2 regions of the Methylibium sp. genome follow, and region 2 is predicted to be linked to the other one. Evidence: riboswitches for the same ligand, from Rfam matches in the RefSeq annotation. Region 2 holds a riboswitch; the other holds the start of a gene.

Region 1 (8,225 bases), 750 kb from region 2:
GCTGATCGTCCAGTCGGATTTCGGCTCATCGGCGGCGAACGCCGACGCCGTACACGCAACCATCAGGGCTGCGAGAGCCACCTTCGTCTTCTTCATGGGTTCTCCTGTATCAGGGGTTCGGGCAGAAAGCACGGACGAGGGCTCAGCAGGTTCTGTGCCACTGCGCCATAACGGGGAGCCGCGAGCCGATCCGGGGAGCCTTGTATCCAGAACGCCCTGATTAGGGGCGATCTGCAACTTTTGGCACCTGTACGGTGCAAAACAGGTGCCTTCCCCCTTCGGTGGGCTCGTGGGACTCGGGGCGGGATGCCATGATCGATGAACCATGTCGCTCGCCGTCGTCCACAGCCGTGCCCTCAATGGGCTCGAAGCACCCGAAGTCACCGTCGAGGTGCATCTGGCCAACGGCTTGCCGAGCTTCACGCTGGTCGGCTTGGCCGACACCGAAGTCAAGGAGGCGCGCGAGCGGGTGCGTGCCGCGCTGCTGAACAGCGGTCTCGAGTTCCCCATCAACAAGCGCATCACGGTCAACCTGGCGCCGGCCGATCTGCCCAAGGAGTCCGGCCGCTTCGACCTGCCGATCGCGCTGGGCATCCTGGCGGCCAGCGGCCAGATCGACAGCACCCGGCTGGCCTCGTTCGAGTTCGCCGGGGAACTGTCGCTCGCCGGCGATCTACGACCGGTGCGCGGCGCGCTGGCAATGGCCCTGGCGGCGCGGCGCCACGGGCTGGCCCGTCGGCTGGTGCTGCCGGAATCGAGCGCACGCGAAGCCGCCTTGATCGACGGCCTGCAGGCGCACGCGGCCCGACACCTGCTCGATGTGGTGAGCGCCCTGCTGCCCGGAGACGCTGCGCAGGCGCTGCCGGTCGCCACGCCTGCACCGCGGCCGGTCGCCCTGACGCGCCGACCGGAACTGCGTGACGTGAAGGGGCAGGCCGCCGCCAAGCGCGCGCTGGAGGTCGCCGCGGCCGGCAACCACAGCGTGCTGCTCGTCGGCCCGCCGGGGACCGGCAAGTCGATGCTGGCGCAGCGCTTCGCGGCCTTGCTGCCGCCGCTCAGCGATGAGCAGGCCCTCGAGTCTGCCGCCGTGCTCAGCCTGGCCGGCCACTTCGATGCGAGCCGCTGGCGCGAACGCACGCTGCGCTCGCCTCACCACAGCGCCTCGGCGATCGCACTGGTCGGTGGCGGCTCCCCGCCACGACCGGGTGAGATCTCGCTGGCCCACCATGGGGTGCTGTTCCTCGACGAGTGGCCGGAATTCCCCCGCGCTGCGCTCGAGGCGCTGCGCGAGCCGCTGGAGACCGGTCGCATCACGATCTCACGCGCGTCTCGGCAGGCCGAGTTCCCGGCACGTTTTCAGCTGATTGCGGCGATGAACCCCTGCCCCTGCGGCCATGCCGGCTCGCTCATCAAGGCGTGCCGCTGCTCGAGCGAGGCCGTGGCGCGCTACCAGCGCAGGATCAGCGGCCCGCTGCTGGACCGTATCGACCTGCAGGTCGAGGTGCCCGCGGTCGCACCCGAGGTGCTGGCCGCCCTGCCCGACGGCGACGCGAGCGAGGCCGTGGCCGAACGCGCCGCCCGGGCCCGCGCCCGACAGCAGCAGCGTCAGGGCTGCAGCAATGCGCTGCTCGACAGCACCGGCATCGACACGCACGCCAGCGTCGAAGACGGTGCATCAACGTTCATGCAGGCCACCTCCTGCCGGCTGGGTTGGTCGGCACGCAGCCAGCACCGCCTGCTGCGAGTGGCCCGCACGATCGCCGACCTGGCGGGCGCCGATCGTATCGGCGTCGGGCACATGGCCGAGGCGATCCAGTACCGGCGCGTGCTCGTCACGGCCTGACACCCGGTCGCGTTCACCCGCATCAGATCACCCGACTCAGCGCCCGCGCTCACGCTGGACGGTCAGCGTTCCTGACAAAGATGCCGAAAACCGCAACGAACCCCGGCCCGCGTGGCTCACGCGGCGCGCAGTGTCGAGCCCTCGACCTTCACCCGCGCGCCGATCCCCGGTGCCTGCGACTGCTGCAAGGTGCGCACGCTGCCGTCGTCCATGCGCACGCGCACGTTGTAGACAGTCTTGGCCTTGACGTTCTTCTCGATCTCGTGGCCTGCGAAGCCGCCGCCCACCGCGCCGAGCACGGTCATCGCGGCGCGGCCGTTGCCCTTGCCGAACTGGTTGCCCACCACGCCGCCGAGCACGCCGCCCGCCACCGCGCCCACGCCGTGCGCCTCACCCTTGACCTTGACCGACTGCACCGACTCGACGACGCCGCACTGGGCGCACACCGCCGCCTGCGCCTCGGTAGCCGGCTCCTGGGTGGCGCTGCGTGGCGTGGCGGCGGCAGCTGCCGCCTTCGCCACCGGCCTGGGCGCCGCCGGCGCGGGCTGCTCGACCGGCTCGGCAGTGGTCGCGGGCCCGGTGGTCTGCGCGCGCTGCAGCGCCAGGGCACTGGCCACCCCGGCGATGGTCAGCGCGACGGCGCCACCCGCCACCCACATCCAGCGCGGCGCGCCGCCGCTCGTCGCATTCGATGCCTGTGCCGTGTCCATGATCTGTCCTCCATTGCCCGTCGAATTGGAACCGAGACGCGCCGCAAAGTTGCCGCGGCGAGTGCATCAGATGTAAGGCCCGGTGAGCGCAACGCGCCGGCGCCGGCCTCAGCCGAGCGACGCGAGCGCGCGCTCCACCTGTGCCAGGTCCTGCTGCGTGCGGCCGGCCCAGTCGCGCAGCTGGTCGTCGCCGATCTTGCCGACATTGAAATAGGCGGCATCGGGGTGCGCCAGGTAGAAGCCGCTGACGCTGGCCGCCGGCGTCATGGCCAGACTCTCGGTCAGGGCCATGCCGATGTCCTCGCAGTGCAGCACGCGGAACATGTCGCGCTTGACCGTGTGGTCGGGGCAGGCCGGGTAGCCCGGCGCCGGGCGGATGCCGCGGTACTGTTCCTTCACCAGTTGCTCGATGCCGAGCGCCTCGTCGGCCGCGTAGCCCCAGAAGTCGGTGCGCACACGCTGGTGCATGCGTTCGGCGAAGGCCTCGGCCAGGCGGTCGGCCAGCGCCTTCAGCATGATGGCCGAGTAGTCGTCGTGGTCGGCCAGGAAGGCGGCCTCCTTCTTGTCGACGCCATGGCCGGCGGTCATCGCGAACAGGCCGACGTGGTCGGCCTTGCCGCTGTCCTTCGGCGCGACGAAATCGGCCAGGCAGCGGTTCGGGCGCTTCACGCCGTCGACCACCGGCCGCTCCGTCTGCATGCGCAGGCCGTGCCAGGTCATCAGCACCTCGCTGCGGGTTTCGTCGGTGTAGATCTCGATGTCGTCGTCGTTCACCGTGTTGGCCGGGTAGAGGCCGATCACGCCGTGCGCCTGCAGCCAGCGACCCTCGATCAGCCGCTGCAGCATGCGCTTGCCGTCGCTCATCACGCGCTGCGCCTCGGCGCCGACCACCTCGTCGCGCAGGATCTGCGGGAAGGCGCCCGCCAGGTCCCAGGTCTGGAAGAACGGGCCCCAGTCGATGCACTGGGCCAATTCGGCCAGGTCGTAGTTCTTGAACACACGCCGACCGATGAACTTCGGTATCGGCGGCGTGTAGCCGGCCCAGTCGATCGGCGCCTTGTTGGCCCGCGCGGCCGCCAGCGAGACCATCGGCGTGGCCTTCTTGTTCGCGTGCTGCTGGCGCACCTTGTCGTAGTCGACCTTCAGGTCCTCGATGTACTTCGCGGCGCGGTCGTCGCTCAGCAGCTCGCTGCACACGCCCACGCTGCGCGAGGCGTCGGGCACGTAGACCACCGGGCCTTCGTACTTCGGTGCGATCTTGACCGCGGTGTGCACCCGGCTGCAGGTCGCGCCGCCGATCAGCAGCGGGATCTTCTTGATGCGGAAGTAGTCGTCGCGCTGCATCTCGGCGGCCACGTGCTGCATCTCCTCGAGGCTGGGCGTGATCAGGCCCGACAGGCCGATGATGTCGGCGCCCTCGACCTTGGCCTTCGCGAGGATGTCCTGGCACGCGACCATCACGCCCATGTTGACGACCTCGAAGTTGTTGCACTGGAGCACGACGGTGACGATGTTCTTGCCGATGTCGTGCACGTCGCCCTTCACCGTCGCGATCACCACCTTGCCCTTGGCCCTGGCCTCGCCGCCGGCGTCGACCAGCGCCTTCTTCTCTTCCTCGATGTAGGGCAGCAGATGGGCCACCGCCTGCTTCATCACGCGCGCGCTCTTCACCACCTGCGGCAGGAACATCTTGCCCTGGCCGAACAGGTCGCCGACCACGTTCATGCCGGCCATCAGCGGCCCCTCGATCACGTGCAGCGGCCGTCCGCCACCGGCCCGGATCGCCTGCCAGGCTTCCTCGGTGTCGACGACGATGAAGTCGGTGATGCCGTGGATCAGCGCGTGCGACAGCCGCTCGTCCACCGTGCCGGCGCGCCACGCGAGGCGGGCGCTGTCGTCCTTGGCCGCGCCCTTGGCGCGCTCGGCGATCTCGATCAGCCGCTCGCCCGGCGACAGCGTCGCTTCGCCCGGCTTGTAGGCCGGCTTGCGGTTCAGCACCACGTCCTCGACGCGCTCGCGCAACTCGGCGTCCAGGTCGTCGTACACGCCCACCATGCCGGCGTTGACGATGCCCATGTCCATGCCGGCCTGGATGGCGTGGTACAGGAAGACCGTGTGGATGGCCTCGCGCACCGGCTCGTTGCCGCGGAAGCTGAAGCTCACGTTGGACACGCCGCCCGACACCTTGGCGCCCGGCAGGTGCTGCTTGATCCAGCGCGTGGCCTCGATGAAGTCGACCGCGTAGTTGTCGTGCTCCTCGATGCCGGTGGCGATGGCGAAGATGTTGGGGTCGAAGATGATGTCCTCGGGCGCGAATCCCACCTCGTCGACCAGGATGCGGTAGGCCCGCTCGCAGATCTCGGTCTTGCGCGCGAAGGTGTCGGCCTGGCCCTTCTCGTCGAAGGCCATCACCACGGCGGCCGCGCCGTAGCGGCGCACCAGGTTCGCCTGGTGGCGGAACGCGTCCTCGCCTTCCTTCATCGAGATCGAGTTGACGATGCCCTTGCCCTGGATGCACTTCAGCCCGGCCTCGATCACCTCCCACTTCGAGCTGTCGATCATGATCGGCACGCGCGCGATCTCGGGCTCGGAGGCGATGAGCTTCAGGAAGCGCTCCATCGCGGCCTTGCTGTCGAGCATGGCCTCGTCCATGTTGATGTCGATCACCTGCGCGCCGTTCTCGACCTGCTGGCGCGCCACGGCCAGCGCCTCCTCGAACTGACCGGCCAGGATCATCCGCGCGAAGGCCTTGGAGCCCGTGACGTTGGTGCGCTCGCCGATGTTGACGAACAGCGAGCGCTCGCCGATGGCCACCGGCTCCAGGCCGGACAGGCGCATCGGCGGCACGTTCGAGAAATCAGGGGCAACAGCTGTCGACATGGCAGTTCACCGTAAGACGCGCCGCGCCGGTGCTGCGGCCCACCCGCAGCCCGCCGGTCGGCGGAGGGGTGAGCGCCGTTGCAGGGCGGCCCTCGCGGTGCCGCCGGCCCGAGCCTGGCGGCCGACCCAGAGCCTGGGCAACCGTCGCAACGCTCCTCGAGCACGGCAGATTTTACGCGCGGCGGCGTTTACAAAGCCTCACCCAATACCCCTGCACGGCCTGGCCGTCCCCCTTGTGCGGCAAGCGGGGCCCGGTTGCAATGCCCGGCATGACACGCTTCTCCCCCACTTTTGCGGCCGGGCTGTTCTGTCTGGCCCTCGCTCTGGCCGGCTGCGCCGGCCGGCCGGGCGCTCCCGGCACGCCCGGCTCCGGCGGCCCGAGCTTCGGCGGCCTGTTCGGCTCCGGCCTGTCGCCGGCACTGGAGGCCCAGCGTGTGCGCCTCAAGGAGGCGCTCAAAGGCACGCCGGTCGTGATCGACAGCACCGGCGACCACCGCCTGCGCGTCGAGGTGCCGACCAAGCACGCCTTCGACCCCCAGCGCACTGCCGTCAAGCCGGCGTTGGCCGCGGTACTCGACCAGTTCGCGACCGGCTTCAAGCCGCATGCGGCGACCACCGAGCTGCAGATCGGCGCCGCGGCCGACGACAAGGCCTCGGGGCGGATCGTCCAGGACCGCGCCGCCAGCGTGCGCGACTACCTCGTGGGCCGCGGCGTGCCGATCTCGCGCATCGTCGGCCTGGGCCGGGCCGAAGGCGCTGGGCTGGAGCTCGTGGTCAACGACCGTCCGGCCGGCAAGTGACGCGGCGATGAGCATGGCGCGACGGCCGCGCGCCTTCAGGCCGTCTGCAGGTCACCGTCGGCCTCTTCGCTCAACTGGCTGATCCAGCGCTCCTGCCGCGCCCGCGGCCGGTAGGCGCTGACACGCCGGGCGATCTCGGCGATGTGCTCGGGTGTGGTGCCGCAGCAGCCGCCGGCGATGTTCAGGAAGCCGGCGCGCGCGAACTCCTCGACCAGGCCGCCGGTGATCGCCGGCGTCTCGTCGAAGCCGGTGTCACTCATCGGATTGGGCAGGCCGGCGTTCGGGTAGCAGGAAATGAAGGTGTCGGGCGCGGCCTTGCACAGCTCCTCGATGTAGGGCCGCATCAGCGTCGCGCCGAGTGCGCAGTTCAGCCCCACGGCCACCGGATGCGCGTGGCGCACCGAATGCCAGAAGGCGCTGACGGTCTGCCCGCTGAGGATGCGGCCCGAGGCGTCAGTGACGGTGCCGGAGATGATGACCGGCAGGCGCTCGCCGGTCGCCTCGAACAGCTCGTCGATCGCGAAGATCGCCGCCTTGGCGTTCAGCGTGTCGAAGATGGTCTCGACCAGGAAGAGATCGGCACCGCCCTCGAGCAGACCCTCGCCCTGCTCGTAGTACGCGGCGCGCAGCTCGTCGAAGCTGACGTTGCGCGCCGCCGGGTCGTTGACGTCCGGGCTGATGCTCGCGGTGCGCGGCGTCGGGCCGAAGGCGCCGGCCACGAAACGCGGCTTGTCGGGCGTGCTGAACTTGTCGCAGGCGGCACGCGCGAGCTGCGCCGCCACCACATTCATCTCGCGCGCCACGTGCGCGAGACCGTAGTCCTCCTGCGCGATGCTGGTGGCGCCGAAGGTGTTGGTCTCGATCAGGTCGGCTCCCGCGGCCAGATAGCCTTCGTGGATCTCGGTGATGACGTCGGGCCGCGTGAACTGCAGCAGCTCATTGTTGCCCTTCAGGTCCTTGCCGTGGTCCTTGAAGCGCTCGCCGCGGTAGTCGGCCTCGCCGAGCTTGTAGCGCTGGATCATCGTGCCCATCGCGCCGTCGAGGATCAGGATGCGCTGCTTCAGCAGCTCGGGCAACTGGGCGGCACGGGTGTAGGGCAGGGCACTCATGCCCCGATTGTAGGAAGGCTGACCGATGCCCCTACTGACGAACCTAGCGCACGAAGCCGATGCCGCGGCGCTCGCGCACCCCCGGCTTCACGCGGTGCTCGGCCTCCAGCTGCGACAGGAAGCCGTCGGGCTCGAACACGTCGCCCAGCAGCTCGACCTGCCGCTGCACCGCTGCGAAGTCGCCCGGCGTCAGCACGTCCAGCGCGGCCAGCCGGGCGCGCTGCTCGGCCGTCAGCGCCGCGGCGTCGCCGCCCAGCGCCTCGGCGATGAACATGCGCTCGCGTTGCGGCGCTTCCAGCGGCTTGAAGCGGATCTTGAAGGAAAAGCGTCGCAGCGCCGCCTCGTCGAGCTCGTCGAACAAGTTGGTGGTGCAGACGAACACGCCGCCGAAGCGCTCCATGCCCTGCAGCATCTCGTTGACCTCGGTGACTTCGTAGTTGCGTTCGGCGCGCTGGCGGCTGCGCAGGTAGCTGTCGGCCTCGTCGAGCAGCAGCACCGCGCCCTCGCGCTGCGCTTCTTCGAACATGCGCGCGAGGTTCTGCTCGGTCTCGCCGACGTACTTGCTCACCAGGTCGGAGGCGCGCCGCGCGGCCAACGGCCGCTGCAGCTCGGCGGCAATGTGCTCGGCCAACGCCGTCTTGCCGGTCCCCGGCGGGCCGTACAGGCACAGCGTGCCGCAGCTGCGGCGCTTGAGCGCCTCGACGATGCGCGGCAGCTCGAAACGGGTGTCGACATTCAGCAGGCCCAGGTCGTACTGCGTGACCGCCGGCCGCGCCGCGGTGTCGCGCAGGCGCAGGCCCAGCGCCTTGTCGGCGTTGCCGAGCTGGCGCTCGATCAGCGCCTGCGCCGGCACCGCTTCGCCGGCCACGCCATCTGCCGCAGC
Region 2 (8,225 bases):
CCGATAAATGCAGTGGCTATTGGCAGGAGCGTCGCTTGTGGCGGCGGCTTTCAATCCGGGTGGCATGGCCCGGAGCGCGTCGATCAACGCGCAATCCCGTCTTGGCTCGCTATTGGCGAGGCAATCCGCACTCTCACAAGAAGACATCTCCGGACGTGATCGCACGGGCCGCGTCTTCCATCTCGCCTTTTTGCTTCCAATCCCGAAAGAACAATCCGTTCGAGCGTTGATGCGCGAGGACGGGATTACAAGGACATGTCATGACCACCACCATCAAATCCCCCGCTTTTCAGCGTCTCGAAGCTGAAGGTCGGTTGTTGAAGCCGGCTCACAATGGGCCAACGCGTTTCCCTGGCCGTTTCGGCTTTCGCGGTGAAATCGCTCTGACGCTTGATCCGGCGGTGACGCTTGAAGCGGCCTTCGCCGCGGCCGACGACGCGCAGGCGACCCTGTCTTTTCTGGCTGGTTCGCTTTCGACCTTCAAACATCTTCCCGCGCTGATCGAGGCGCTGGGCGCGAACATCAAGGCCGGCGGCAAATACTTCATCTACGTGTCCGATCTCGATCGCGCCTCGCGCTATCAGATCGAATTCAATGGTGTTCCGTTTTACGTTCTGCCGCTTGACGACACGTCGGTCTATAACGAACTCATCGACTTCCTTTATCTCGACAAGACGAAGATGAAGAAGATGGATACGGCCGAGAAGATCGATGCGATCGTCGATGGCGCACTCAAATACAGCCAGGCTTACGAAGTCATCAGCTATGACGAAGGGCTGAAACGGCTCTAGTCAGGCCGTTCCTCTGTCGGGTTGACGACGCACTTTCCGTTGTCAATCGCGACAATTGAAGAGAAGCCGCCAATTCACGCTCGACCGCACCCTCATGGCGGCGGAACAACCCTCGGCGCTTCTGGCAGCATCGGTGCATGCCGAACGCCAGCCTGTCGCTCAAGGGTCTGTGGGTCTATGCCGCCGTCGCCGCAGCACTGCTGGCCTGGTCCGGCCTGCACCCGTACGAGCGGGGCACCTGGCTGCTGGAGGTGGCGCCAGTGCTGGTGGTGCTGCCGCTGCTGCTGGCAACCCAGCTCGGCTTCCCGCTGACGCCGCTGCTCTACGGCCTGATCCTGCTGCACATGGCGGTGCTGATGCTGGGCGGGCACTACACCTATGCGCGGGTGCCGCTGGGCCACTGGATGCAGGAGTGGTTCGGCTTCACGCGCAACCACTACGACCGCATCGGCCACCTGATGCAGGGCTTCGTGCCGGCGATCGCCGCGCGCGAGCTGCTGCTGCGGCTCACGCCGCTGGCGCGGCCCGACATGCGCGGCGGCTGGCTGTTCACGCTGGTCACCGCGGTGTGCCTCGCGATCAGCGCGCTCTACGAGCTGGTCGAATGGGGCGCGGCCGTTGCGCTGGGCGGCGGCGCCGACGCCTTCCTGGGCACGCAGGGCGACCCGTTCGACACCCAGAAGGACATGTTCTGCGCCTGGCTCGGCGCGATGGCCGCGCAGTGGCTGCTGGCGCGCCGGCACGACCGGCAGCTGCGGGCGCTCACCGGCGCCGAGGCGGGAACCCGGTAGCCGCCTCGCTCCGGCGAATGCCCCCTCACTTCGGGAGGCTTTCCCGGCCCGGAAACGGCGGGCAGGAACTAGGATGAATCCATTCCTCTCTGGACGCCAATCCACCAGGAATGATCATCGTCAATTGCCCGGTGCAGCGCTGCTGTACCGGGCTTCTTTTTTGGGCATGAACCGAGCGCCTTGCCTCAAGGGGACGGTGGCCGCTGCAGCTTGGCTTCGATCGCCGCGCGGCGGCGGCACTCGGCCACCGCCGCCTTGCCCGACAGGCGGTCGCAGCGGGCCATCGAATCGCGCGCCGCGCTGGGCGCCGACGCGGCGCGCGGCGGCTCCGGCGCAGACGCCTCGGTCGCCGGGGGCACCGGCTTCTTGCCGAGCGGGATGTTGATCTGCGGATCTCCCGGGTAGGCCGGCGTTGCCGCGTGCAAGGGGGCCGACGAAGGCGGTGCCGGCGGCCGCAGCGGCGGCTTCGCCGGGGGGCGCACCGCTTGCGCCGCCGGCGGGCCGGGAGGCGACGGCGTGTCCATCTGGCCGAAGGCCAGCGTGCAGGCGCTCGCGATCAACCAGCCGGCGAGCGCCGGAAAAATGCTCGGTATGTTCATGCGGCGCCCTCGGACAGGTGGGTCAGCGGCGCAGCGTGGCCACCAGGGTGATGCTGGGCACGCTGGCCAGCGCCTTCGACAGCGGGCAGTTCTCCTTCGCACTCTGGGCCAGTTGCTGGAACATGGCATCGTCGACGCCGGCCACGGTGGCTTCGAGGCGCAGCGCGATGCGGTCGATGACGAAGCCCTCGCCCTGCTTCGCCAGGCGCACGCTGGCCTGGGTGTCGACAGCGGTGGTGGCGAAGCCGGCCTTGTCGCAGGCGAACGAGAACGCCATCGTGAAGCAGGCCGCGTGGGCCGCGCCGAGCAGTTCCTCGGGGTTGCTGCCGCGGCGGTCGTCCTCGAAACGGCTGCCGAAGCCGTAGGGGTAGGCCTGCAGCGCGCCGGTCTCGGTGCTGACCTGGCCCTGGCCCTGCTTGCCCCGGCCTTCCCAGTGGACGCTGGCGTTCTTCTCGATCATGGCGGCTCCTGCATGGGGGTGGCGGCGCGCGTTTCGGTGCCGGCGGCAACGCCACGGGCAGCCGAGCGCTCGACCGATGCAAGCAGTATCGGCAGTGCGCTGCCCGGCCGCGATGGGACGGCACCGCGACGCGCTGCGGGCCGCGTCCTACAACGGCTGGTACCGCGCGGTGCCGGCGGCCGGCATCAGTGGCTCGGCAGCATGCCCAGCGTGCGATCGAGATAGCTTTCGAGCGCCGACCACTCGAGACACTCGTCGGTGCAGGCGATGTACTGGTCGGGGCGCACCAGCACGAGCGCCTGCTGCCCGACACCGAGCACGTCGAACAGGCCGTCGGTGCCGGCGTTCGCGGCGATCGCATGCACATGGAACCAGCCGGGACAGGCGCTCGCCAGGCGCGCGGCCCAGGTCCGCGCCAGTGCAGCGAGCCCATCGGCGTTGCGCTGCATCAGCAGCAGATGGAAGCCGGGCGCGGCCAGCCAGGCGTAGACCGACACGGCCGGATCGGCCAGCGGTGCCGAGATCTCGGCGTAGGGCAAGCGGTCGCCGGCCTGCACGCTCAGCGCAGCCACCGTTTGCGACAGGCGGCTGCCTCGGTAGTGGATTCCCGTCTGCGAGATGACCCGGAACAGGCGCCTGCGCACCGCCGGCCGGGCCATCACGCGGGCGGCGATGCGAGGGAACACGTGCAGCCGGAAGGCACGCACCAGCGGGTTGGGGCTGATGATGAACTGGAAGGCGCTGTCGGTCGTCTTCAAGAGCTGCTGCGCGACCGGCCAGCGCTCGGCGTGGTAGCTGTCGAGCAGGTCTTCGCGTGCGCGGCCCTGCACCACCAGCGCCAGCTTCCAGGCCAGGTTGCTCACGTCCTGCAGGCCGGTGTTCATGCCCTGCGCGCCGACCGGGCTGTGCACGTGCGCGGCATCGCCGGCGATGAAGCAGCGCCCGGCTCGCAGGCGTTCCACGCAGCGGTGGTGCACGCGGTAGGCCGAGAACCACGCGGTCTCGGCGAAGCGCACCTCGATGTCCATCTGCGCGCGCACCGCGGCTTCGATGTCTTCGAAGCGCAGCGCCGGCGCGTCCACGCCCGTGTCGTGCGGCAGCGTGCCGATGACACGGTAGCGCTGCTCGCCCGGCATCGGGAAGAACACCACGAAGGTCTCGCTCGACAGGCAGACCGTGAGCTCGCCGTGCGGCAGCGCCCAGTCGACGCGGGTGTCGGCCACGTAGAAGGCGTTCTCGTAGGTGCCGCCCGAGAACGGCAGGCCGAGCTGCTCGCGCACCGGGCTGCGGGCGCCGTCGCAGGCGACCAGCCAGTCGCAGCGCAGCATTTCGCTGCTGCCGTCGGCGTGGCGCACGGTGACGGCGGCACCGCGCGCCTCGTTGCGCACGTCGGTGAGCGTGGTGTGCCAGTTCACCTCGCGACCGGCGGCCTGCAGGGTCTTGTAGAGCAAGGCCTCGTTGCGGCTTTGCTCGAGGATCAACAAATAGGGGAACGGCGTCACCGCCTGCCCGATGTCGCCCAGCGGGATGCGCTGCACGCGCCGGCGCCCGACATAGATGTTGCCGGCGAAGGTGGGCCGGCCCTGAGCCACCGCCTCGGCGGCGATGCCCATCGACTCGAACAATTCCAGCGTGCGGGCCTGCACGCCGAGGGCGCGCGATTCGCGGGTCGGTCCGGCCTTGCCGTCGACGATGCGGAACTCGACCCCGTGACGGGCCAGCTGGCAGGCGAGCATCAGGCCCGTGGGGCCTGCCCCGACGATGAGCACCGGCGTGTGCAACATGGCGCGCCCCTCCCCGCGGCAATGTTGCGGCAAGGCGAGACGCGCCGTCCAGCCCCCCCCGCGCGGCGTGGGGGTTTGCGGGACCGGCCCCGCCTCAGGCGGCCTGCTGCAGCGCCAGCCCGGCGTGCTCGCGCAGCGGGTGGAACACCACCTGCGGATGGCGGTCCTGCGTGAGGCGCAGGTCGTAGGGCGAGGTCATCAGGTAGGCCAGGGTGTCGGCCGCGTCGAGCGCCAGCTTGTTCGCGGCCTCGTCGGTGAACTTGCGCATCGCCGCGTCGTCGTCGCAGGTCACCCAGCGCGCGCCGTGGAAGCGGCTGCCGGAGAGGCGCACGTCGACGCCGTACTCGGCCTTCAGGCGGTGCTGCACCACCTCGAACTGCAGCTGGCCGATCGCGCCGAGCAGCATCGCGCCGCCGACGGTGGGCCGGAACACCTGGATCGCACCCTCCTCGCCGAGCTGCAGCAGGCCCTGCTGGAGCTGCTTGCTCTTCATCGGGTTGGCGAGCTCGACGGTCTGGAACAGCTCCGGCGCGAAGAACGGCAGCCCGGTGTAGCTGCCGAAGCCGGCCGGCGCCTCGCTGTCGGTGATGGTGTCGCCGAGCTGCACGCCGCCGTGGGTGGTGAAGCCGATGATGTCGCCGGCATAGGCCTCGTCGACCGCCTCGCGCCGCTGCGACAGGAAAGTGACCACCGAGGTCGGCCGCAGCTCCTTGGCGGTGCGCTGCACGCGCAGCTTCATGCCCGCGGTGTAGCGCCCGGAGTTGACGCGCACGAAGGCGATGCGGTCGCGGTGCGAGGGGTCCATGTTGGCCTGCACCTTGAACACCACGCCCGAGAAGCCGGGCGACTGCGGCGGCACCTCGTGCTCGCTGCCGTCGGCCCGCGTCACGTGGCGCGCGGCCGGCGGCGGCGCCAGGTCGACCAGCGCATCGAGCACCTCCTGCACGCCGAAGTTGTTGACGCCGGAGCCGAAGAACACCGGCGTCTGCTTGGCGGCGACGAAGGCTGCCTCGTCGAAGGCCGGCGCGGCGGCGGTCAGCAGCTCGATGTGGCCTTCGGCCTGCTCGTAGTCGTGGCCGAAGCGCGCGCGCAGCTTGTCGGACTGGGTCAGCGGCACGATCTCGTCGCTGCCCGCGCCCGTCTGGTCGCTGCGCTTGTCGGCGCCGGCCTTGAAGAGGCGCATCTGCTGCTTGCGCAGGTCGACGATGCCGCCGAAGGCCTTGCCCTGGCCGACCGGCCAGGTCATCGGCACGCAGGGCATGCCGAGCTCCTGCTCGATCTCGTCGAGCAACGCGAGCGGCTCCTTGCCCTCGCGGTCCATCTTGTTGACGAAGGTGATGATGGGCGTGTCGCGCTGGCGGCAGACCTCGATCAGCCGGCGCGTCTGCGGCTCCACGCCGTTGGCCGCGTCGATCACCATCAGCGCCGCGTCGACCGCGGTCAGCACGCGGTAGGTGTCTTCGGAGAAGTCCTTGTGGCCCGGGGTGTCGAGCAGGTTGATCACGCAGTCGCGGTAGAGCATCTGCATCACCGAGCTGGCGACCGAGATGCCGCGCTGCTTCTCGATCTCCATCCAGTCGGAGGTGGCGTGGCGCGTGGCCTTGCGCGCCTTCACCGACCCGGCGATGTGGATCGCGCCCGAGAACAGCAGCAGCTTCTCGGTCAGCGTGGTCTTGCCGGCGTCGGGGTGGGAGATGATCGCGAAGGTGCGGCGGCGGCGCACTTCGCCGGACAACGGGCTGGCGTCGGGGGAGAGGGACACGGGAAGACTCCAAGGCGGCGCACCGGGGCTGGCGGGAAGGGCCGGCGCGAACAACGTGCGATTGTCGCCGCAGGGCTGCCTGCCGTGCGCCCGATCCGGGCGGGGAATCCCGCCGCGACTACAATGCCGGCTTCCGAGGAGCGTTGCAACCGTTGGCCTGTTCAGGCGCGACGGCCAGGCTCGGAACCTTCCCCAAGGCAACGGCGCTCACCCGCAGGTTCGTCACGCGCGGTGAGTGGCATCTCCCCTCCCCTTCGGTCGCGGCCCCTGCGGTTCATCTGTCGTTGAACCGGAGAGAGATATGAGCGCTGTCATCAAGCCCGCCACCCGACCGACCGACGTCGATAGCGTCATCGCCGACCTGTCGCTCGCCGACTGGGGCCGCAAGGAGATCAAGATCGCCGAGACCGAGATGCCCGGTCTGATGGCGATCCGCCAGGAGTTCGCGAAGAGCCAGCCGCTCAAGGGCGCGCGCATCACCGGTTCGCTGCACATGACGATCCAGACCGCCGTGCTGGTGGAGACGCTGCAGGCGCTGGGCGCGCAGGTGCGCTGGGCCTCGTGCAACATCTTCTCCACGCAGGACCACGCCGCGGCCGCGCTGGTGGCCCAGGGCACGCCGGTGTTCGCCTACAAGGGCGAGAACCTCACCGACTACTGGGACTACACCCACCGCATCTTCGAGTTCGGCGCCAAAGGCAGCGAGGGTGAAGGCCCGAACATGATCCTCGACGACGGCGGCGACGCGACGCTGCTGATGCACCTGGGCAAGAAGGCCGAGAAGGACCCGTCGGTGCTGAGCAAGCCGACCAGCGAAGAGGAAACCTGCCTCTATGCCGCCATCAAGGCCAAGCTGGCGCAGGACGCGACCTGGTACAGCCGCAAGAGCGCCCAGATCATCGGCGTGACCGAGGAGACGACCACCGGCGTGCACCGCCTGAAGGAGATGTCGGCCAAGGGCACGCTGCTGTTCCGCGCGATCAACGTCAACGACTCGGTCACGAAGAGCAAGTTCGACAACCTCTACGGCTGCCGCGAGTCGCTGGTCGACAGCATCAAGCGCGCGACCGACGTGATGGTCGCCGGCAAGGTGGCCTGTGTAGCCGGCTACGGCGACGTGGGCAAGGGCTCGGCCCAGGCGCTGCGCGCGCTGTCGGCCCAGGTGTGGGTGACCGAGATCGACCCGATCAACGCGCTGCAGGCCGCGATGGAAGGCTACAAGGTCGTGACGATGGAGTACGCGGCCGACAAGGCCGACATCTTCGTCAGCGCCACCGGCAACAAGAACGTGATCCGCTACGAGCACATGGCGGCGATGAAGGACGAGACCATCGTCTGCAACATCGGCCACTTCGACAACGAGATCGACGTCGCATCGCTCGAGAAGCTCGAGTGGGACGAGATCAAGCCCCAGGTCGACCATGTGGTGTTCCCGGACGGCAAGAAGATCATCCTGCTCGCCAAGGGCCGCCTGGTGAACCTGGGCTGCGCCACCGGCCACCCGAGCTTCGTGATGTCGTCGAGCTTCGCGAACCAGACGATCGCGCAGATCGAGCTGTTCACGCACAGCGACTACTACGAGGTGGGCAAGGTCTACGTGCTGCCCAAGCACCTGGACGAGAAAGTCGCGCGCCTGCACCTGAAGAAGGTCGGCGCGATGCTGACGGAGCTGACCGACGAGCAGGCCGAGTACATCGGCGTGCCGAAGCAGGGGCCGTACAAGGCCGACACCTATCGGTACTGACCCCCACCCCCGTTGCGGCTGTGCCGCTCCCCCTCCACGGGGCGACGCTGGCGGACCGGCGGAACCGGATCCGCGGCGTCTACTCGGTTTATCCATATGCCACGTGTTGATCAGCTTCTTGTTCAGCGCGGCCTCGCGCCGACGCGCTCGGCCGCGCAGCGGCTGATCGACCGCGGCGCGGTCGAGCGGCGTGCAGCGGCCGACTGGGTGCGCCTGCGCAAGTCGGGCGAAGACCTGGCCGAGGCCACCGAGCTGCGCGTCACCGACGACGCCGAGCTGCGCTGGGTCTCGCGC

What was found. Region 2 has a riboswitch for S-adenosylhomocysteine ahead of ahcY (adenosylhomocysteinase). Riboswitches for the same ligand answer to the same signal wherever they lie in the genome.
Region 1: another riboswitch for S-adenosylhomocysteine. It lies ahead of metH (methionine synthase); the one in region 2 lies ahead of ahcY (adenosylhomocysteinase).

Annotation. Positions count from the first base shown of each region.
Region 1 is NZ_OZ257250.1:3,718,393-3,726,617, reverse strand. It holds gene ACQY9S_RS17470 (TorF family putative porin) at 1-96, opposite strand, end outside; gene ACQY9S_RS17465 (YifB family Mg chelatase-like AAA ATPase) at 326-1,843, shown strand; gene ACQY9S_RS17460 (glycine zipper 2TM domain-containing protein) at 1,960-2,553, opposite strand; gene metH (methionine synthase) at 2,662-5,433, opposite strand; S-adenosyl-L-homocysteine riboswitch at 5,497-5,597, opposite strand; gene ACQY9S_RS17450 (hypothetical protein) at 5,703-6,233, shown strand; gene ACQY9S_RS17445 (homocysteine S-methyltransferase family protein) at 6,269-7,342, opposite strand; gene ACQY9S_RS17440 (AAA family ATPase) at 7,386-8,225, opposite strand, start outside.
Region 2 is NZ_OZ257250.1:2,972,329-2,980,553, forward strand. It holds gene ACQY9S_RS13880 (hypothetical protein) at 261-791, shown strand; gene ACQY9S_RS13885 (DUF2238 domain-containing protein) at 929-1,582, shown strand; gene ACQY9S_RS13890 (hypothetical protein) at 1,768-2,181, opposite strand; gene ACQY9S_RS13895 (OsmC family protein) at 2,204-2,641, opposite strand; gene ACQY9S_RS13900 (FAD-dependent monooxygenase) at 2,827-4,425, opposite strand; gene ACQY9S_RS13905 (peptide chain release factor 3) at 4,520-6,187, opposite strand; S-adenosyl-L-homocysteine riboswitch at 6,317-6,403, shown strand; gene ahcY (adenosylhomocysteinase) at 6,489-7,931, shown strand; gene ACQY9S_RS13915 (TlyA family RNA methyltransferase) at 8,028-8,225, shown strand, end outside.